3 regions of the Iodidimonas sp. SYSU 1G8 genome follow, and region 1 is predicted to be linked to each of the others. Evidence: riboswitches for the same ligand, from Rfam matches in the RefSeq annotation. Region 1 holds a riboswitch; each other region holds the start of a gene.
What was found. A riboswitch is a leader RNA that binds a small molecule or an ion and turns the genes downstream of it on or off. The one in region 1 is predicted to bind cobalamin.

Region 1 (5,120 bases):
CGGCCACGGCGGCAGCGCAACCAACAATCCCTACGCATCGGCACTCGATTGCGGCGCCTGTGGCGGCCACGCGGGTGGGTCGAACGCGCGCGTGCTGGCGTCATTCCTCAATGACCCGGACGTGCGCGCCGGGTTGGCCCTGAAGGATATCAGGATTCCCGCCGAGACCTGGTTCATTGCCGCCGAACACAACACGACGACCGATGAGGTCATCATCTTCGACAAGCATTCCGTGCCCGAGAGCCATGGCGATGACCTGGCGAGATTGGTTGAAAGTCTCGCCAAGGCCGGGGCAGCCAATCGGGACCGGCGGGCGGCACTGCTCGGCAGAACGGCCAAGGACCTGCTCACCGGCGCCATGCACTGGGGCGAGGTCCGGCCGGAATGGGGACTGGCGGGCAATGCGGCCTTCATCGTCGGCCCGCGCAGGTTGACTCGCGAGATCGACCTGGAGGGACGGGCCTTTCTGCACAGCTATGACTGGAAGAAGGATCCAGACGGAACGGCGCTGACCACGATCCTGACCGCGCCCATGGTGGTCGCCCAGTGGATCAACTGCCAGTACCTGTTCTCGACCGTGGACAACGACCGCTACGGTTCGGGCGACAAGGTCACCCAGAATGTGGTCGGCGGCATCGGTGTCCTGCAGGGCAACGGAGGCGATCTGAGGATCGGTCTGCCGAAACAGTCGCTGTTCACCGATAACGGGACGCCCTTTCACGTTCCCCAGCGGCTGCTCACAGTCGTTCTCGCTCCCGTCGACCGGGTCGAGCGCGTGGTGAAATCGAATGACATTCTGGACCGGCTATTCGGCAATGGCTGGGTCACGCTGGTGGTCATGGACCCGCACACCGGCAAGGCGCTTCGCTGGCTGCCCGATGATGAACGGGACGCGGAGCTCTCCGTCGCTCCCACAATCCATGAACTGGAGATTTGACCATGACCGACGCCACTTTCGGTGAGCTCAGGCTGCACCGGCTCAAGAAGATCGAAATCGTGCTCCTCGCCGAAGACCGCCTCCTCGTTGAAGATCTGCTCAAGACCGCTGGTGTCGGCGGGTGGAGCATGATCCGCGACGTCGCCGGTATGGGCCACAGCGGCTTTCATCAGGGCAAAACGATCTTCAATGATCAAAGCGGGCTCGTCATGTTCGTCGGGGTCGCGGAGGAAAAGATCATCTCCGAGGTCGCGCGAGGTCTCGCGCGCCTGTTCGAGAAGCGTCCGGGCGTGACATTTCTGTCCGATGTGGAGGTCATGCGCTCCGACTACTTCGCGAAGTCACCGGCGTGAGCGCGATGAACCACGACGGGCGGTTTCATTGTCACCATCGCCATGCGTGCAACGTGAGAGTGCGGTAATGACCCTGACGCATCTTGACCGGCTCGAAGCCGAGTCCATCCACATCATGCGCGAAGTAGCGGCCGGGGCCGAAAACCCCGTCTTCCTGTATTCCGTCGGCAAGGACAGCTCGGTGATGCTTCACCTCGCGGTGAAGGCCTTCTTTCCCTCACCGCCGCCATTTCCCTTTCTGCACATCGAGTCCGGATGGGATTTCCGCGACCTGCTGACCCACCGCGACGGAATGGCGGAACGATATGGACTTCAACTTCTGGTCGAGCGTAACGAGGACGCCGAGCGGCTTGGCATCAACCCGTTCGACACGCCCACCGGTATCTACGCCCAGATGATGTTGATCGATCCGCTCAAGGCCGCGCTCGACCGGCATGGCTTTGACGTGGCCTTTGGCGGCGCCCGTCGGGACGAGGAAAAGGCACGTGCCAAGGAACGCATCTTTTCGTTCCGCTCGGCAAGCCATGGCTGGGATCCGAAAAACCAGCGGCCCGAACTCTGGGCGCTCTACAACACGCGAAAAGCCAAAGGCGAAACCATCCGGGTCTTTCCAATCTCCAACTGGACGGAGCTGGACATCTGGCAATACATCCTGCGCGAAAAGATCCCGATCGTTCCCCTCTATCTCGCGGAGGAACGTCCGACGATCGAGCGTGATGGCCTGTTGCTGGTTGTCGACGACCATCGCATGCGCCTTGGCCCCGAGGACGTGATCACGCAGCGCCGCGTCCGGTTCCGTACACTCGGGTGCTATCCGCTGACAGGTGCGACCGAAAGCGCCGCACAGAACCTTACCCAGGTCATCCAGGAGATGCTGCTCGCGAAAACCTCCGAGCGCCAAGGCCGCGCCGTCGATCATGACGAGGCGGCGTCGATGGAGAAGAAGAAGCAGGTCGGGTACTTCTGAGTGGTGACGGAGCGGCCTCCCATCCGCCAGCTCGGCTGTGTGGTCGGTCCGGGTCTCGATGCCGAGCGAGGGGCCCGCGCATCACCGTCGCGCGCAGGAAGAGTTTGACCGGCGCCGCCGGTCCTGCAACATAGGCGCGGGTTCGGTTCTCCGGTCGCCATGGCCGGAGCTAAGAGGGAACCCGGTGCGCCTTGGTGACGAGGCAAAGCCGGGGCTGCCCCCGCAACTGTAAGCGGCGAGCCATCCTGTCGATCCATGCCACTGGCGCGAGCCGGGAAGGCGGACGGGATGGCGGCGACCCGCGAGCCAGGAGACCTGCCGGTATCCATGAACGTCTACGGGCGGGGTGTCCCGGTGGGTTGCGTTCTGGTGGCCGGCGCCTGCCGTGCCGTCCAGTCCTGGCATCCTTTCCGGCCGGCAGTCCGCCGCAACCGGAGAGAACAATGAACTACCTTCATGACAATGACGATGCCAGGCGGTGGGCCTGGCTTGCTCTGCTCAACACCGCCAGTGTCCTTCTCAGCCTTCCCTTCTCCTGCGTGGCGCCCTTCGTGGCGCTCGTGACGCTGGCGGGGCTCAACATGAACCGAACCGATGCGTTCCTGCTCGCGGGCGCCGTCTTTCTGGCCAATCAGGCCACCGGCTTCGGCTTCCTGGGCTATTCCCTGAAGTTCAGTACTATCGCGTGGGGCGTGGCCATGGGTATCGGCTGCATGCTCGCGGTCTGGGCCGCGTTCGAGACGGCGCGATACGCCGCCGGCAAATCGCCCCTGCTGCGCGTCCTCCTGACATTCACCGCGGCCTGCCTCGTCTGGCAGGCGACGATGTCGGTGACCGCCGCCATGCTCTCGCCGCATGGCGCGTTCAACGGCCGGATCATCGCCAACATGGTGGCCATCAACGCGGGATCACTGCTGCTCCTCCTCGGCCTGCAGTATGCCGGACAACGGTTGGGCATCGCGCCGCGCGCCCGGCACGCCCTGACGGGAACGGCGCGGGCGTGAGCAACCGCCTGTTCGAGACACCGGAAACGCTGGCGCACCTGTTGCGCCAGCTGCCCGGGGCGGATCCGGCGTCCATCGAGAGAGCCGCCGGGCGGCAGGGTCAGCTGACCAAACCGCCCGGCGCGCTGGGGCGCCTCGAGGGACTGGCCCTGTTCATGGCGGGCTGGCAGGGAACGCCGCGCGCCGACCGGGTTCAGGCCATTGTCTTCGCCGGCAATCACGGCGTGACGGCGCAGGGCATCTCGCCCTTTCCCGCCGCGGTGACCGCCCAGATGGTCGCCAATTTCAGGTCGGGCGGCGCGGCGGTCAACGCGCTGGCCGGCACGGTCGGCGCCGACCTTTCGGTCGTGGCGTTGGAGCTCGACAGGCCGACGGGCGATATCTCGGAAATGCCGGCGCTCTCGGATGACGAGGTTCTGGCCGCCCTGAACAGCGGCGCGGCCGCCGTGGATGAAGGCACGGATATTCTCGTGCTCGGCGAAATGGGCATCGGCAACACCACGGTGGCGGCGGCCCTGTGCGCGGCCAGCTACGGCGGCGCAGGCGCGGACTGGGCGGGTCCCGGCACCGGCATGACGGGCAAGGGCGTCGCCCACAAGGCCGCGATCGTCGATCGCGCGCTGGCGCGACACGGCACGGCGGCGCGAGATCCGTTCCAGACCCTCGCGAGCCTGGGCGGGCGTGAACTATGCGCTATCGCGGGCGCCATCGTGGCCGCGCGGCTGCGCCGCGTACCCGTGCTGCTCGACGGATTCGTCGTCTGCGCCGCGCTCGCGCCACTGGCCGCGCACTCGCCCGATATCCTCGCCCATTGCATCGCGGGACATGTGTCGGCGGAACCGGGCCACCGGAAACTGCTTGCCGCTTTCGGGCTGACGCCGCTGCTGTCCCTGCGCATGCGTCTTGGCGAAGGAACGGGCGCCCTGCTGGCCGTCTCGGTGCTGCGCGGCGCGGTCGCCACGCACAACGGCATGGCGACCTTCGCGGAAGCCGGTGTCAGCAGCGAAGACGGCCATGTGGATTAGCCGTCGCCGCGACGAGCTGGCGGCGGCCATCATGCTGCTGACGCGACTGCCCGCCTGGCCCGTCCCGGGCCATGATGAGGGCCTGACCGCCCGCGCCGTCTGGGCCTATCCTGTGGTCGGCGCGGTGATCGGCGGCATTGGCGGAGTCACCGCCCTGATCGCGCAGTGGGCTGGCCTGTCGTTGCTGGTCGCGGTTCTGCTCGGGCTGGCGGCGACTCTGCTGGCGACCGGCTGCTTCCACGAGGACGGTCTGGCGGATTTCTGCGATGGCATCGGCGGCGGGCGCACCCGTGAGCGCAAGCTGGAGATCATGCGCGACAGCAGGATCGGCACCTATGGAGGCGCCGCCCTCATCCTCTCATTGGGGCTGCGTGCCGCAGCGCTCGCGGCCATGGCGCCGCCCATGGTCCTCGCGGTCTGGATCGCCGCCGGCGCGCTGGCGCGCGGTGGGGCGCTGCTGCTGCTCGCCGTCCTGCCCGCCGCCCGCGAGGATGGCCTGGCCCGGAGCGCCGGAGCGCCGCCGCTGCCGTCGCTCATCGCGGGCTGGGCCGCGACGACGCTCATCACTCTCGCCGCCCTGGGCGCCAGCGGTCTCATCCTGGTCATCGCGGCGCTGGTGGCCAGCCTTGCCGTGATGCTGCTGTCCCGCCGGCATCTGGGCGGGTACACGGGCGATGCGCTCGGCGCGGCGGCGCAAGCCGCCGAAATCGCCTGCCTGGTCGTCGCCTCGAGCCTCTGGGTGACGCTATGACGGACAGTTTCCTCATCCTCGGCGGCGCCCGTTCCGGCAAGACGCGCCGGGCACTGGCCCTGGCCGACGCCATGCCGTCGCCG
Region 2 (5,120 bases), 130 kb from region 1:
TTCGAGGAAGACGGCGAGATTTGGGATTCGCAGGACAGGCTGGTCGCTGATTCCCGGCAGATCCAGAAGCTGATGTCGCCCAAGGCGAGAGCCTGAGGCCGGCCGGAAACAAGGTTCCTGATCCCTAGACCAGCAGCTTCTGCTCTTCCTTCGGCTGGCGCTTGGCATCGAAGGCGGCCCAGACGCCATTGGCGCCATCCCAGCTTCCCTTTGTCGCGCCCTTCGAATATTCCGTGGCGCGCTGCTCGAAGAAGTTGGCGTGCTCGACACCGTTCAGGATTTCCACCAGCCACGGCAGCGGATGCGCCTTGATCTGGCTGTAGGTGTTGTCGTGCTCGCTGAAGTAGCCGAACACGGGCGACAGCTTCAGCTGGGTCAGCCGCCAGTCGGCGACATAACGAACATAGGCGCGGATGTCCTCGGCGGTCATGCCCTGGATCCCGCCCAGGCCAAAGGCCAGATCGACGAATTGTTCCTCCAGATGGACCATGGTCTTGGCCACGTCGATGATGTCGTCGCGCACGGCCTTGGTCACGGCGCCGGTTTCGCGATTCCACTGATGGTAAAGCCGAATGATGCCCTCGCAGTGCAGGCTCTCGTCCCGCACCGACCATGACACGATCTGGCCCATGCCGTTCATCTTGTTGTGGCGCGGGAAGTTCAGCAGCATGGCGAAGCTGGCGAACAGCGACATGCCCTCGGTGAACGCGCCGAACATGGCCAGCGTACGGGCCACGTCCGACACCGTGCCGACACCGAAGGTGTGCATGTAGTCGGCCTTGTCGCGCATTTCACGATAGTCGCGGAACGCTTCGAATTCGGCCTTCGGCATGCCCAGCGTCTTCAGCAGCAGGGCGTAGGCGTCGATATGCACCGTTTCCATGTTGGTGAAGGCGGCCATCATCATCTGCACCTCGATCGGCTGGAAGATCGGGATGTAGCGCTTCAGATAGTTGTCGCCCACTTCCACGTCCGACTGGGTAAAGAAGCGGAAAATCTGGGTCAGCAGGGCGCGCTCGGCCGGCGTCACACGGTCCGAGGTCCAGTCCTTGATGTCCGCGCCAAGCGGCACCTCTTCGCCCATCCAGTGCGTCTGCTGCTGGCGTTTCCAGAAATCGTAGGCCCATGGATAGCGATCGACGTCATAGGTGCCGGTGGCCGTCAGCAGGCCGACCTTGCCGGTACCGATCAGGCTGCGCGGGTCGACATGGGACAGGTCGCTCACTGACATGCGAGGCACTCCTCGTAATCCGTGCGCTCACCCTGGACCACGTGCATCTCGGCCTTTTCGAGCTGGCCCGCGAAAGCGGCGCGGCTGATCGATTTCGAGCGGCAGTAATACAGGCTCTTGATGCCCTTTTCCCAAGCGGTCCAGTGCAGCATGTGCAAGTCCCACTTGTCGATGTCCGCTGGCAGATAGAGGTTCAGGGACTGGCTCTGGCAGATGAAGGGCGTCCGGTCGGCCGCCAGGTCGATCAGCCAGCGCTGGTCGATCTCGAACGCGGTGCGGAATACCGCCTTCTCGTCTTCGTCCAGGCACGCCAGATGCTGCACCGAACCTTCATGCTCGACGATGGACTGCCAGGTTTCCGCGGTATCCTCGCCCTTGCGCGCGAGCAGGTCCTGCAGATACGGATTGCGGACCGGGAAGGCGCCGGACAGCGTCTTGTGGGTATAGATGTTGGCCGGGATCGGCTCGATGCAGGCGCTGGTGCCGCCGCAGATGATGCTGATCGAGGCGGTCGGGGCGATGGCCAGCTTGTGGCTGAAGCGCGCCTTCATGCCGCGCTCCAGCGCATCGGGGCAGGGGCCGCGCTCTTCCGCCAGCGCGACCGAGGCCGCGTCGGCCTCGCGGCGGATCTTGCGGAAGATTTTCATGTTCCACGACTTGGCCATGGCGCTCTCGAAGGGAATGCCGCGCGCCTGCAGGAACGAGTGGAAGCCCATGACGCCCAGGCCGACCGACCGCTCGCGGAACGCCGAATAGCGGGCGCGCTTCATGCTGTCGGGCGCTTCTTCGATGAACTGGGTCATCACGTTGTCGAGGAAGCGCATGACATCCTCGATGAAGCCCGGCTCGTTGTTCCACTGATCCCAGGTCTCGACGTTCAGCGACGACAGGCAGCACACGGCCGTGCGCTCCTCGCCATGGTGGTCGACACCGGTCGGCAGGGTGATCTCGCTGCACAGATTGGACGTGGACACCTTCAGGCCGAGATCGCGCTGATGCTTGGGCAATGCCCGGTTCACCGCGTCGATATTGAGGATGTAGGGCTCACCGGTCTGGATGCGCGTCTCCAGGATGCGCTGCCAGAGCTGGCGGGCGTTGACCTCGCGGATGGTCTGGCCGGTCTTCGGGCTGACCAGAGGGAACATGGCGCCGTCGCGCACCGCTTCCATGAAGGCATCGGTGACGTTGATGCCGTGGTGCAGGTTCAGGCCCTTGCGGTTGAAATCGCCGGACGCCTTGCGGATTTCGAGGAACTCCTCGATTTCCGGATGGTGAATGTCCAGATAGACGGCCGCCGAGCCACGGCGCAGCGAACCCTGGCTGATCGCCAGGGTCAGGCTGTCCATCACATGGATGAAAGGCACGATCCCCGAGGTCTCGCCGCAGCCCTTCACCGGCTCGCCGATGGAGCGCACGTTGCCCCAATAGGTGCCGATGCCGCCGCCATTGGACGCCAGCGCGACATTCTCGTTCCAGATGTCGACGATGCCGTCGAGGGAATCGGGCACCGTGTTGAGGAAGCATGAGATCGGCAGGCCGCGCGTGGTGCCGCCATTGGACAGGATCGGCGTCGCGGGCATGAACCACAGCCGCGAGACCGCGTCATAGATGCGCTGCGCGTGTTCCACATCGTCGGCATAGGCACAGGCGACGCGCGCGAACATATCCTGGTAGGACTCGCCGGGCAGCAGGTACCGATCTTCGAGCGTCGCCTTGCCGAAGGGCGTCAGCAGGGCGTCGCGGCCGCGATCGAGCACGAGGTCGGCCGGGGTCGGCTTCGGCGCCAGCGGCATGGGCAGCGGCGCGCGCTTGGCCGGCTCGGCCGATGACGCGTCCGCCGAGAATTTGAAGGGAAGCTGCGATGGTGGAATGGGAAGACGCGCTGCGGGCTGCTGTTGCGGCACCAGATGTCCGTTACGGTCGAAGTCGTAAGCGAGCGAAGACATACAGCGTTTCTTTCTCTTCTCGTGGCGGGGAATCGAAGGACGCTATCCGGCGCTAAACTCCGGCATGCACCCCCAAGGCCCTCCGCCCAGGGACGTTTCCAACTTCCACGGCAGGTTTCCTGGCTTGCGGGTCACCGCTTCTGCCTGGCCTTCCCGGCGTTGCCGCCAGTGACGCGAACGACAGTTGCTCGCCGCCTACAGTTGCGGGGGCAGCCCCGGATTCGCAGGGTTTTTGCCTGCTTCCCGGCTTCCCTTTTACCCCAAATATGACTGTTCGAGGCACCGTGGACGCAACATCTTGTGCTCGGCAGGGGGTATCGTCAAGCGCATTGATGATCGCGATTTCGTGATAATCAGGTTGACATCGGCAACCCCAAGCGAAGCCGCGGACCTTGGCGCTGGAGCCCGAATTGTCTCCGGTCACGAGGGGTATTATGCTGCCCGCATGGGGGAGTTTTGGCGGCGGCATGAGGTGGGGGCGTTGCATCCGGCATGGCTGCCGGGCATGCTCGCCAACCATACTGGCATCGTCCAAGGAGCCTCACATGAGTGGAACAAAGAGCCCGAACCCTGAAACACTGGTGCTCCACGCAGGCTATCGCGCCGATTCCACGACCGGCGCGGTGGCCGTGCCGATCTATCAAACCACGTCCTACCAGTTCCGCGACGCGGACCATGCGCGCCGTCTGTTCGCGCTGGAGGAGTTGGGAAATGTCTATACCCGGATCATGAACCCGACGACCGGGGTGCTGGAAGACCGGATGGCGGCCTTGGAGGGCGGCGCGGCCGCGCTCGCGGTCGCTTCGGGACAGGCTGCGTCGGCGCTGTCGCTTCAGAACCTGGCATCGGCGGGCGACAATGTGGTGAGCTCGACCGATCTCTATGGCGGGACCTGGAATCTGTTCGCCAATACGTTGCGCGCCCAAGGCATCGAGGTCCGCTTCGTCGATCCCTCCGACCCGGAGAATTTCCGCCGGGCAACCGATGCGCGCACCCGGGCCTATTACGCCGAGACGTTGCCGAATCCCAAGTTGCAGGTCTTCCCCATTTCGGAAGTGGCGGCCATCGGACGCGAGGCAGGGATCCCGCTGATCATGGACAACACGGCCGCGCCGCTGCTGTGCCGGCCGTTTGACCATGGCGCGGCCATCATCGTGTACTCCCTGACCAAATATATCGGCGGTCACGGCACTTCGATCGGCGGCATGATCATCGACAGCGGACGCTTCGACTGGGAGGCGCATTCCGACCGTCAGCCCAATCTCACCCAGCCCGATCCGAGCTATCATGGCGCGGTCTGGACCGACGCGGTCCGGCCGCTGGGACCCATCGCCTACATCATGCGCGCGCGGACAGTGCTGCTGCGTGACCTTGGCCCCGCACTGAGCCCGATGAATGCGTTCATGATCGCGCAGGGGCTGGAGACGCTGCCGCTGCGGATGGAGCGGCACTGCGCCAATGCCAACAAGGTCGCGGCGTGGCTCGCCGCCCGCGGCGACGTCACCCGCGTCATCCATCCGAGCCAGCAGAAGGGCGAGGCGCGCCGCCGGGCGGACGCCTACCTGAAACAGGGCTATGGTGGGCTGATCGGCTTCGAACTGGCGGGAGGCGTCGATGCGGGCCGCCGTTTCATCGATGCACTGAAGATGTTCTACCACGTCGCCAACATCGGCGATGCGCGCAGCCTGGCCATTCATCCGGCCAGCACGACCCACAGCCAGCTATCCCCGGAGGAACAGCTGGCCACGGGTGTGACCGATGGCTATGTGCGCCTGTCCATCGGCCTGGAACATATCGACGATATTCTCGCCGACCTGGAGCAGGCCCTGGCCGCGTCGGGCGGCTAGAGGCCCGACTGCGAGGAGACGAGGGTCCGGAGCTCCTCGGCCTGCGGGTTCGAGACACGGCGCTCGATTAGGATGTCGCGCGAGGTGACGCTGCCG
Region 3 (5,120 bases), on a different contig from region 1:
GCCGCCGAACAGGCCGAAATAGAACACGATCACCGCCCCGAGCGCCGCGCCGCTCGAGGCGCCGACCAGCCCGGGTTCGGCCAACGGGTTGCGCAGCAACCCCTGCAACGCGGCCCCGCAAAGCCCCAGCGACGCGCCGGCGAGCACGCCGAGCAAGGCGCGCGGCAGCCTCACCTCGTAGAGGATGATATCGGCGACCGCGGGATCGAGGCCGCTTCCCGCGGGAAGCCACGCGCCGCCGCGCCCGATCATGATGGAGAGCACGAACAGCGCGACGACGAGGCCGCCCAGCAGCCCGTACAGTACCGGACCCCGAATGACGCGCGCCCCCGTCATGGCCGCGCCACCGTGTCGATGCCGCGCACCTGTTCGACAAGAACGGCGGCCGCGCGGGCCACGAAGGGCGTGCCGCAGTTCCAGAGATTGGTCGCCACGCTGACGACGGGACGGTCACGCCGCAAGGCCCGCAGCGCCGGATGCTCCAGCATCAGATTGGCCTGGGAGGGCGCTTCGGGACGATATTCGCCCAGGATCAGCAGATCCGGATCGGCCCGCAGCACATCCTCGACCGACATGCTGACCCAGCCGGCCATGCCCGGCCTGGCCGCGATATTCGTCAAGCCGAGATGGGTCAGGACGTCGTTGAACAGGCTGGGCACGCCGGCGGAGAAGCCGTTCGCGCCATAGACCAGGGCGCGCCTGTTTTCGCCGGCCAAGGCGCCCTTCGTGCGAACCAGCGCGGCGTCGAAGTCGGCGACCATCGCCTCGCCCTTCGCGGGCCGTCCCAGCGCGGCCGCCACCTGCCGGATGTTACGTCGTGTCCCCTCGAACGTATCGGCGACGGGCACGGTGACGATGGGAATGCCCTGGCGCCGCAGCAGGGCGGTGGCGAGGGGCGATGTGGTACCATCGGCGAAGACGAGGTCCGGCCGCATGCGCAGCACCTCCTCGGCCAGGCCATGATTGGCTGTGTAGCGGGCGGCCCGTCCGGCCATGGCGGAGTCATCCGCTTCCTGCGTGACCCAGTGGACCGACTGGATGGTGTCTTCATCGGCCAGCATCATCACGAGCTGGTCGGTGCACAGACCCATGGAGACGATGCGCCGGGGCGCCGCCTCGGCGGGCAGGCAGAAACAGGCGGCGAGCAGGCAGAACAAAACGCCATGCCAACCCGCCGCCTTCATTCCTTTACTCTCCCAGTTTCACCCGCAGGCCGGCGAACGCGCCAATGCCCGGGGAGCGGTAGGAGAACACTTCCTCGTAATCCTGGTCGATCATATTCTCGACCCGGCCGTAGATTTCGACGGCTTCGGTCAGGCGATAGCTCGCCGCCAGGGTCACCAACAGGTAATCGTCGAGCGTCACCATGAATTCAGGCGTCGTATCGACGAATTCATTGTCGAGTTGCTTGCCATTATACGACAGGTCGAGATTGACGTTGCCGCGACCGGACGCGAACGCGTAGTTCACGTTGATATTGCCCAGATGCTTGGGACGGCGCACTTCACGACCGCCGGCCGGCTGCCTGGAGCTGGTGTAGGTATAGCTGCCGCCGATGGACAGCTCGTCCGTCAGATTGGCCGAAAGCATCAGCTCGAGACCCTTGCGGCGGCTTTTGCCGACCAGATTCTCCACCGAGGTCAGGAAGGTATTGGAGTCGAATACCGTGACGATCTCGTCGTGCAGATTGGCGTCGAAATAGGTCACGTCGACGGTGATCCGGTCACCCCAGAACTTCTGCTCGACACCGACGTCGAAGCTGCTCGAGCGTTCCGGGCTCAGGCCGGGGTTGCCGACGAAGAAATCCGGGAAGTAACCGAACAGTTCGAAGAAGCCGGGATTGGTGATCGCCGTGCCGTGGCTGCCGTGCAGGCGTGTACCGCTGCCAGGAATCCGCCAGGACGCCGCGAGGCGGTAGGTGGTGGCGTCGGCGAACAGTTCGTTGTCGTCATGACGCACGCCGGCGGACAGGAACACCTGTTCGGCAAAGCCGACGCGGTACTCGCCGATGAAGCTGTTCTGGCTGTCGGAACGCTTCTGGTTCTCCAGCGCGTCCGGGACGGCGCCGTAGTTCTGGAAATCCTGCTCCTCGCGCTCGAACGCGACAGTGACATGGTGGTCCGCGTCGAGAAAGGACGGGGTCTGGAAGTTGACCGTGTTCTGGTACTCGAACTTCAGCCGCGAGCCGCTGTTGCCCGTGAGATCGCTGCTGTCGTTGATGTATTCACGTTCGGTGTCGGCATAGAGAACCGCCGCCTTGTGAATCCACGTGCCCTCGAACAGCGAGAGTTCGCCGCCCAGCCGGCCATAGAACTGGCGATTGTCCTGCTCGTCGCTGGAATCAATGATCAGGCCGTTGGTCGGCGTCGACGGAAAATCGAAATCCTGCCGGTCGGTCTCGCTGTGGCTGTCGACCAGCCGCGCGGTGCCATCCAGCCGGAAGCTGTCACTGAGCAGAGCTGTCGCCTTGCCGCTGACCGTGAAGACGCGCGATCCATCCTTTTCCGTGCCCATGCGGGACAAGTTGATGCCGTCAGTACCGAAATAGCCGGCAGAGACCGCGCCATAGAAGCGTTCGACGCCGCCGGACATCAGCGCCGTCACCTGGCGCTGCCCGAACGAGCCGCCTTCGACCGAGCCTTCCGCCTGGAAGCCCGGCTTGCCGCCCTTGGTGATGATGTTGATGACGCCGCCCAAGGCATCTGAACCATAGAGCGCGCTCTGGGCACCGCGCAGCACCTCGATTCGCTCGACGCCCACGGCCAGCAGCGAGGCATAGTCGAATTCGCCGTTGAAGTTCAGCTCGTTGGCCTCGACGCCGTCGATCAGTACCAGCGTATGGTTGCCTTCCGCGCCGCGCATGCGGATCTGGGTGAGCTGTCCCGGGCCGCCCGAGCGGCTGACCGATACGCTGGGCACGCTGCGCAGCAGATCCGAGACGACCGGATTCTGGCGCTGCACGATATCCTGCTCGGTGAGCACCGACAGGGAATAGCCCAGCTCCGAGGCGGGCGCGGGCGTCATGGCCCCGGTCACCACGATGGTATCGCCGGGCAGCACGCCATCGGCGGCGACGGCGTGACCAGTCGCGACCGCGAAAAGCGCGACCGCGCTGACGAATGTCCGGTTGCGCCGGCTTGTTCTATTGATTGGCATCGGTTTCCTCCACAGCCACAAGGTCAGGAGGTCGAACGGGCACGGCGAGCCGGACGCGTTTCGCGTCGTTTGTCTTGAAAGGAAGGACAGGCAACGTCCCATTGTACGGCTTCCACCAGCGTGCGACCCAGTTACGGTGTCGTCACAGCGGAAACCCGCACCACCCACTACCCCGGTAGCTGGAAGGACGACGCGATGGCAGGTCTCCTGGCTCGCGGGTCGCCGCCTCGATGCACCTTCCCAAGGCACAAGGCCTCAGTGGTCAATCGCATCGAAACTCGCCGCTTACAGTTGCGGGGACAGCCACGGCCTGGGCCTGCTTCAGCCTTTCCGTGTTCCCTTTGAAGCCCTCACGGGCACCATCGCGGCGGAACCTACGCCGCTTACAGGCGGATTACAATTGCCGAGAAAGGCGTATCTCCCGTGCGGTTCCGGATCAGCCGCGCGGGCGCCGACGGCGCGGAGCGACCGCCAGCAGGGCGAGCACGGCCAGAACAGTGATCGCACTCAGCATGGCCCACGCCTCGTTGATCGCCATCACCAGCCCGGCCTTCTCGACCAGCGGACGGGCGAAGTCGATGGCGCCGCTGTCCAGGCCGCTCAACGGAACGCCCTTGAAGAATTTGAGCGGCAAACCGACGAACTGCGCCGCGTCGCGGCTGCCAGCCATCAGATCCGCCGCCAGCTGGGTGACATGATGCGCCGCGCGGCCGTAGATCACCGTGTCGATGAGGGCAATACCGATCGCCCCGCCCAGATTGCGCATCAGGTTGAACAGGCCGCTGGCGTCCGCCACGCGCTCGGGCGGTAGGTGACCCAGCGCGAGACGCGTGGGCGGCAGGAGGCAGAGCATGATCGCGCTGCCACGCACGATCTGCGGCCAAAGCATCTCGTCGAAGCCCGCCTGCGGAGTCTGGAAGACGCTCATGCCCATGCCGATGCCAAACAGGGTAAAGCCGCAGGCCGTCAGCAGCCTCGCGTCGACCCGCCGTTCGAGCCAGACCACGAGAGGCGCGGTCGCCAGCTGGGCCAGGCCAGTTACCAGCATGACCGTGCCGATCTCCAGCGGTCCGTAGCCCCGGACGAATCCCAGGAACACCGGCATGAGGTAAACCGAGCCGTAAAGGCCCACGCCGAGCACGAAACTCAACACGCATCCCACGCTGAAGAGGCGGTCATGGAATGTCCTGAGATCGACGATTGGCCAGTATCGCTTCAGTGTCCGGCGCACGAAGGTGATGGAGGCCACGACACTCAGGATCAGCAATCCGACGACCACGGTCGAGACCCACCCTCGTTGCGGCGCCTCCTTGAGCCCGATCTCCAGCGCGGCCAGCGCCGACGCCATCAGCAGCAGCGCCGGCCAGTCGATCACGGCCGCATGCTTCCAGTCGGGTCGCTGACGCGGCAGAGCGAAAAATGCCAGCATGGCGGCGAGCATCCCCGGCGCCACATTGACCAGGAACAGCCAGTGCCATGAGAACGTCTCGGTGATCCAGCCGCCCACCAGCGGACCTATGGTGGGCGCCAGCACGGCGAGGACGCCGCCAATGGTGGTGGCGATGCCCTGCAGCCTCGCGGGAAACAGCAGGAAGACGGCGGCGAACACCAGCGGAATGAGAACGCCGCCGGCAAAGCCCTGAACGACACGCCAGGCGATCAGCCCGGCGAACCCGTCACTGAGCGCGCAGCCCAGCGAGGCGGCGCTGAACAGACAGACCGCGGCCACGAACAGCACCCGCATGGTGAGCATGCGTGTCAGAAGTCCCGTTAGGGGAATCGCGATGATCTCGGCGATCAGATAGGAGGTCTGGATCCAGCTCATGCGCTCGGGCGCAATACCCAGCGCACTCTGGATCGCCGGCATGGACGTGACGACGATCTGGATGTCGAGGATCGCCATGAACATGCCGAGGCACATGGCGGCAAAGCCCACCCATGTCGCGACCGACACCGGTCTTTCC

Region 2: linked by a shared signal. The riboswitch ahead of WJU17_RS01060 (ribonucleoside-diphosphate reductase subunit alpha) and the one ahead of WJU17_RS00455 (hypothetical protein) in region 1 are both predicted to bind cobalamin.
Region 3: linked by a shared signal. The riboswitch ahead of WJU17_RS14835 (TonB-dependent receptor) and the one ahead of WJU17_RS00455 (hypothetical protein) in region 1 are both predicted to bind cobalamin.

Annotation. Positions count from the first base shown of each region.
Region 1 is NZ_JBBYXJ010000001.1:88,699-93,818, reverse strand. It holds gene WJU17_RS00470 (DUF2309 domain-containing protein) at 1-937, shown strand, start outside; gene WJU17_RS00465 (P-II family nitrogen regulator) at 940-1,290, shown strand; gene cysD (sulfate adenylyltransferase subunit CysD) at 1,337-2,257, shown strand; cobalamin riboswitch at 2,384-2,595, shown strand; gene WJU17_RS00455 (hypothetical protein) at 2,701-3,261, shown strand; gene cobT (nicotinate-nucleotide--dimethylbenzimidazole phosphoribosyltransferase) at 3,258-4,286, shown strand; gene cobS (adenosylcobinamide-GDP ribazoletransferase) at 4,276-5,037, shown strand; gene cobU (bifunctional adenosylcobinamide kinase/adenosylcobinamide-phosphate guanylyltransferase) at 5,034-5,120, shown strand, end outside.
Region 2 is NZ_JBBYXJ010000001.1:216,515-221,634, forward strand. It holds gene WJU17_RS01050 (thioesterase family protein) at 1-96, shown strand, start outside; gene WJU17_RS01055 (ribonucleotide-diphosphate reductase subunit beta) at 125-1,231, opposite strand; gene WJU17_RS01060 (ribonucleoside-diphosphate reductase subunit alpha) at 1,222-3,177, opposite strand; cobalamin riboswitch at 3,269-3,479, opposite strand; gene WJU17_RS01065 (PLP-dependent transferase) at 3,723-5,024, shown strand; gene WJU17_RS01070 (lipid-binding SYLF domain-containing protein) at 5,021-5,120, opposite strand, start outside.
Region 3 is NZ_JBBYXJ010000002.1:802,792-807,911, reverse strand. It holds gene WJU17_RS14845 (iron ABC transporter permease) at 1-336, opposite strand, end outside; gene WJU17_RS14840 (ABC transporter substrate-binding protein) at 333-1,184, opposite strand; gene WJU17_RS14835 (TonB-dependent receptor) at 1,189-3,156, opposite strand; cobalamin riboswitch at 3,336-3,535, opposite strand; gene WJU17_RS14830 (DHA2 family efflux MFS transporter permease subunit) at 3,593-5,077, opposite strand.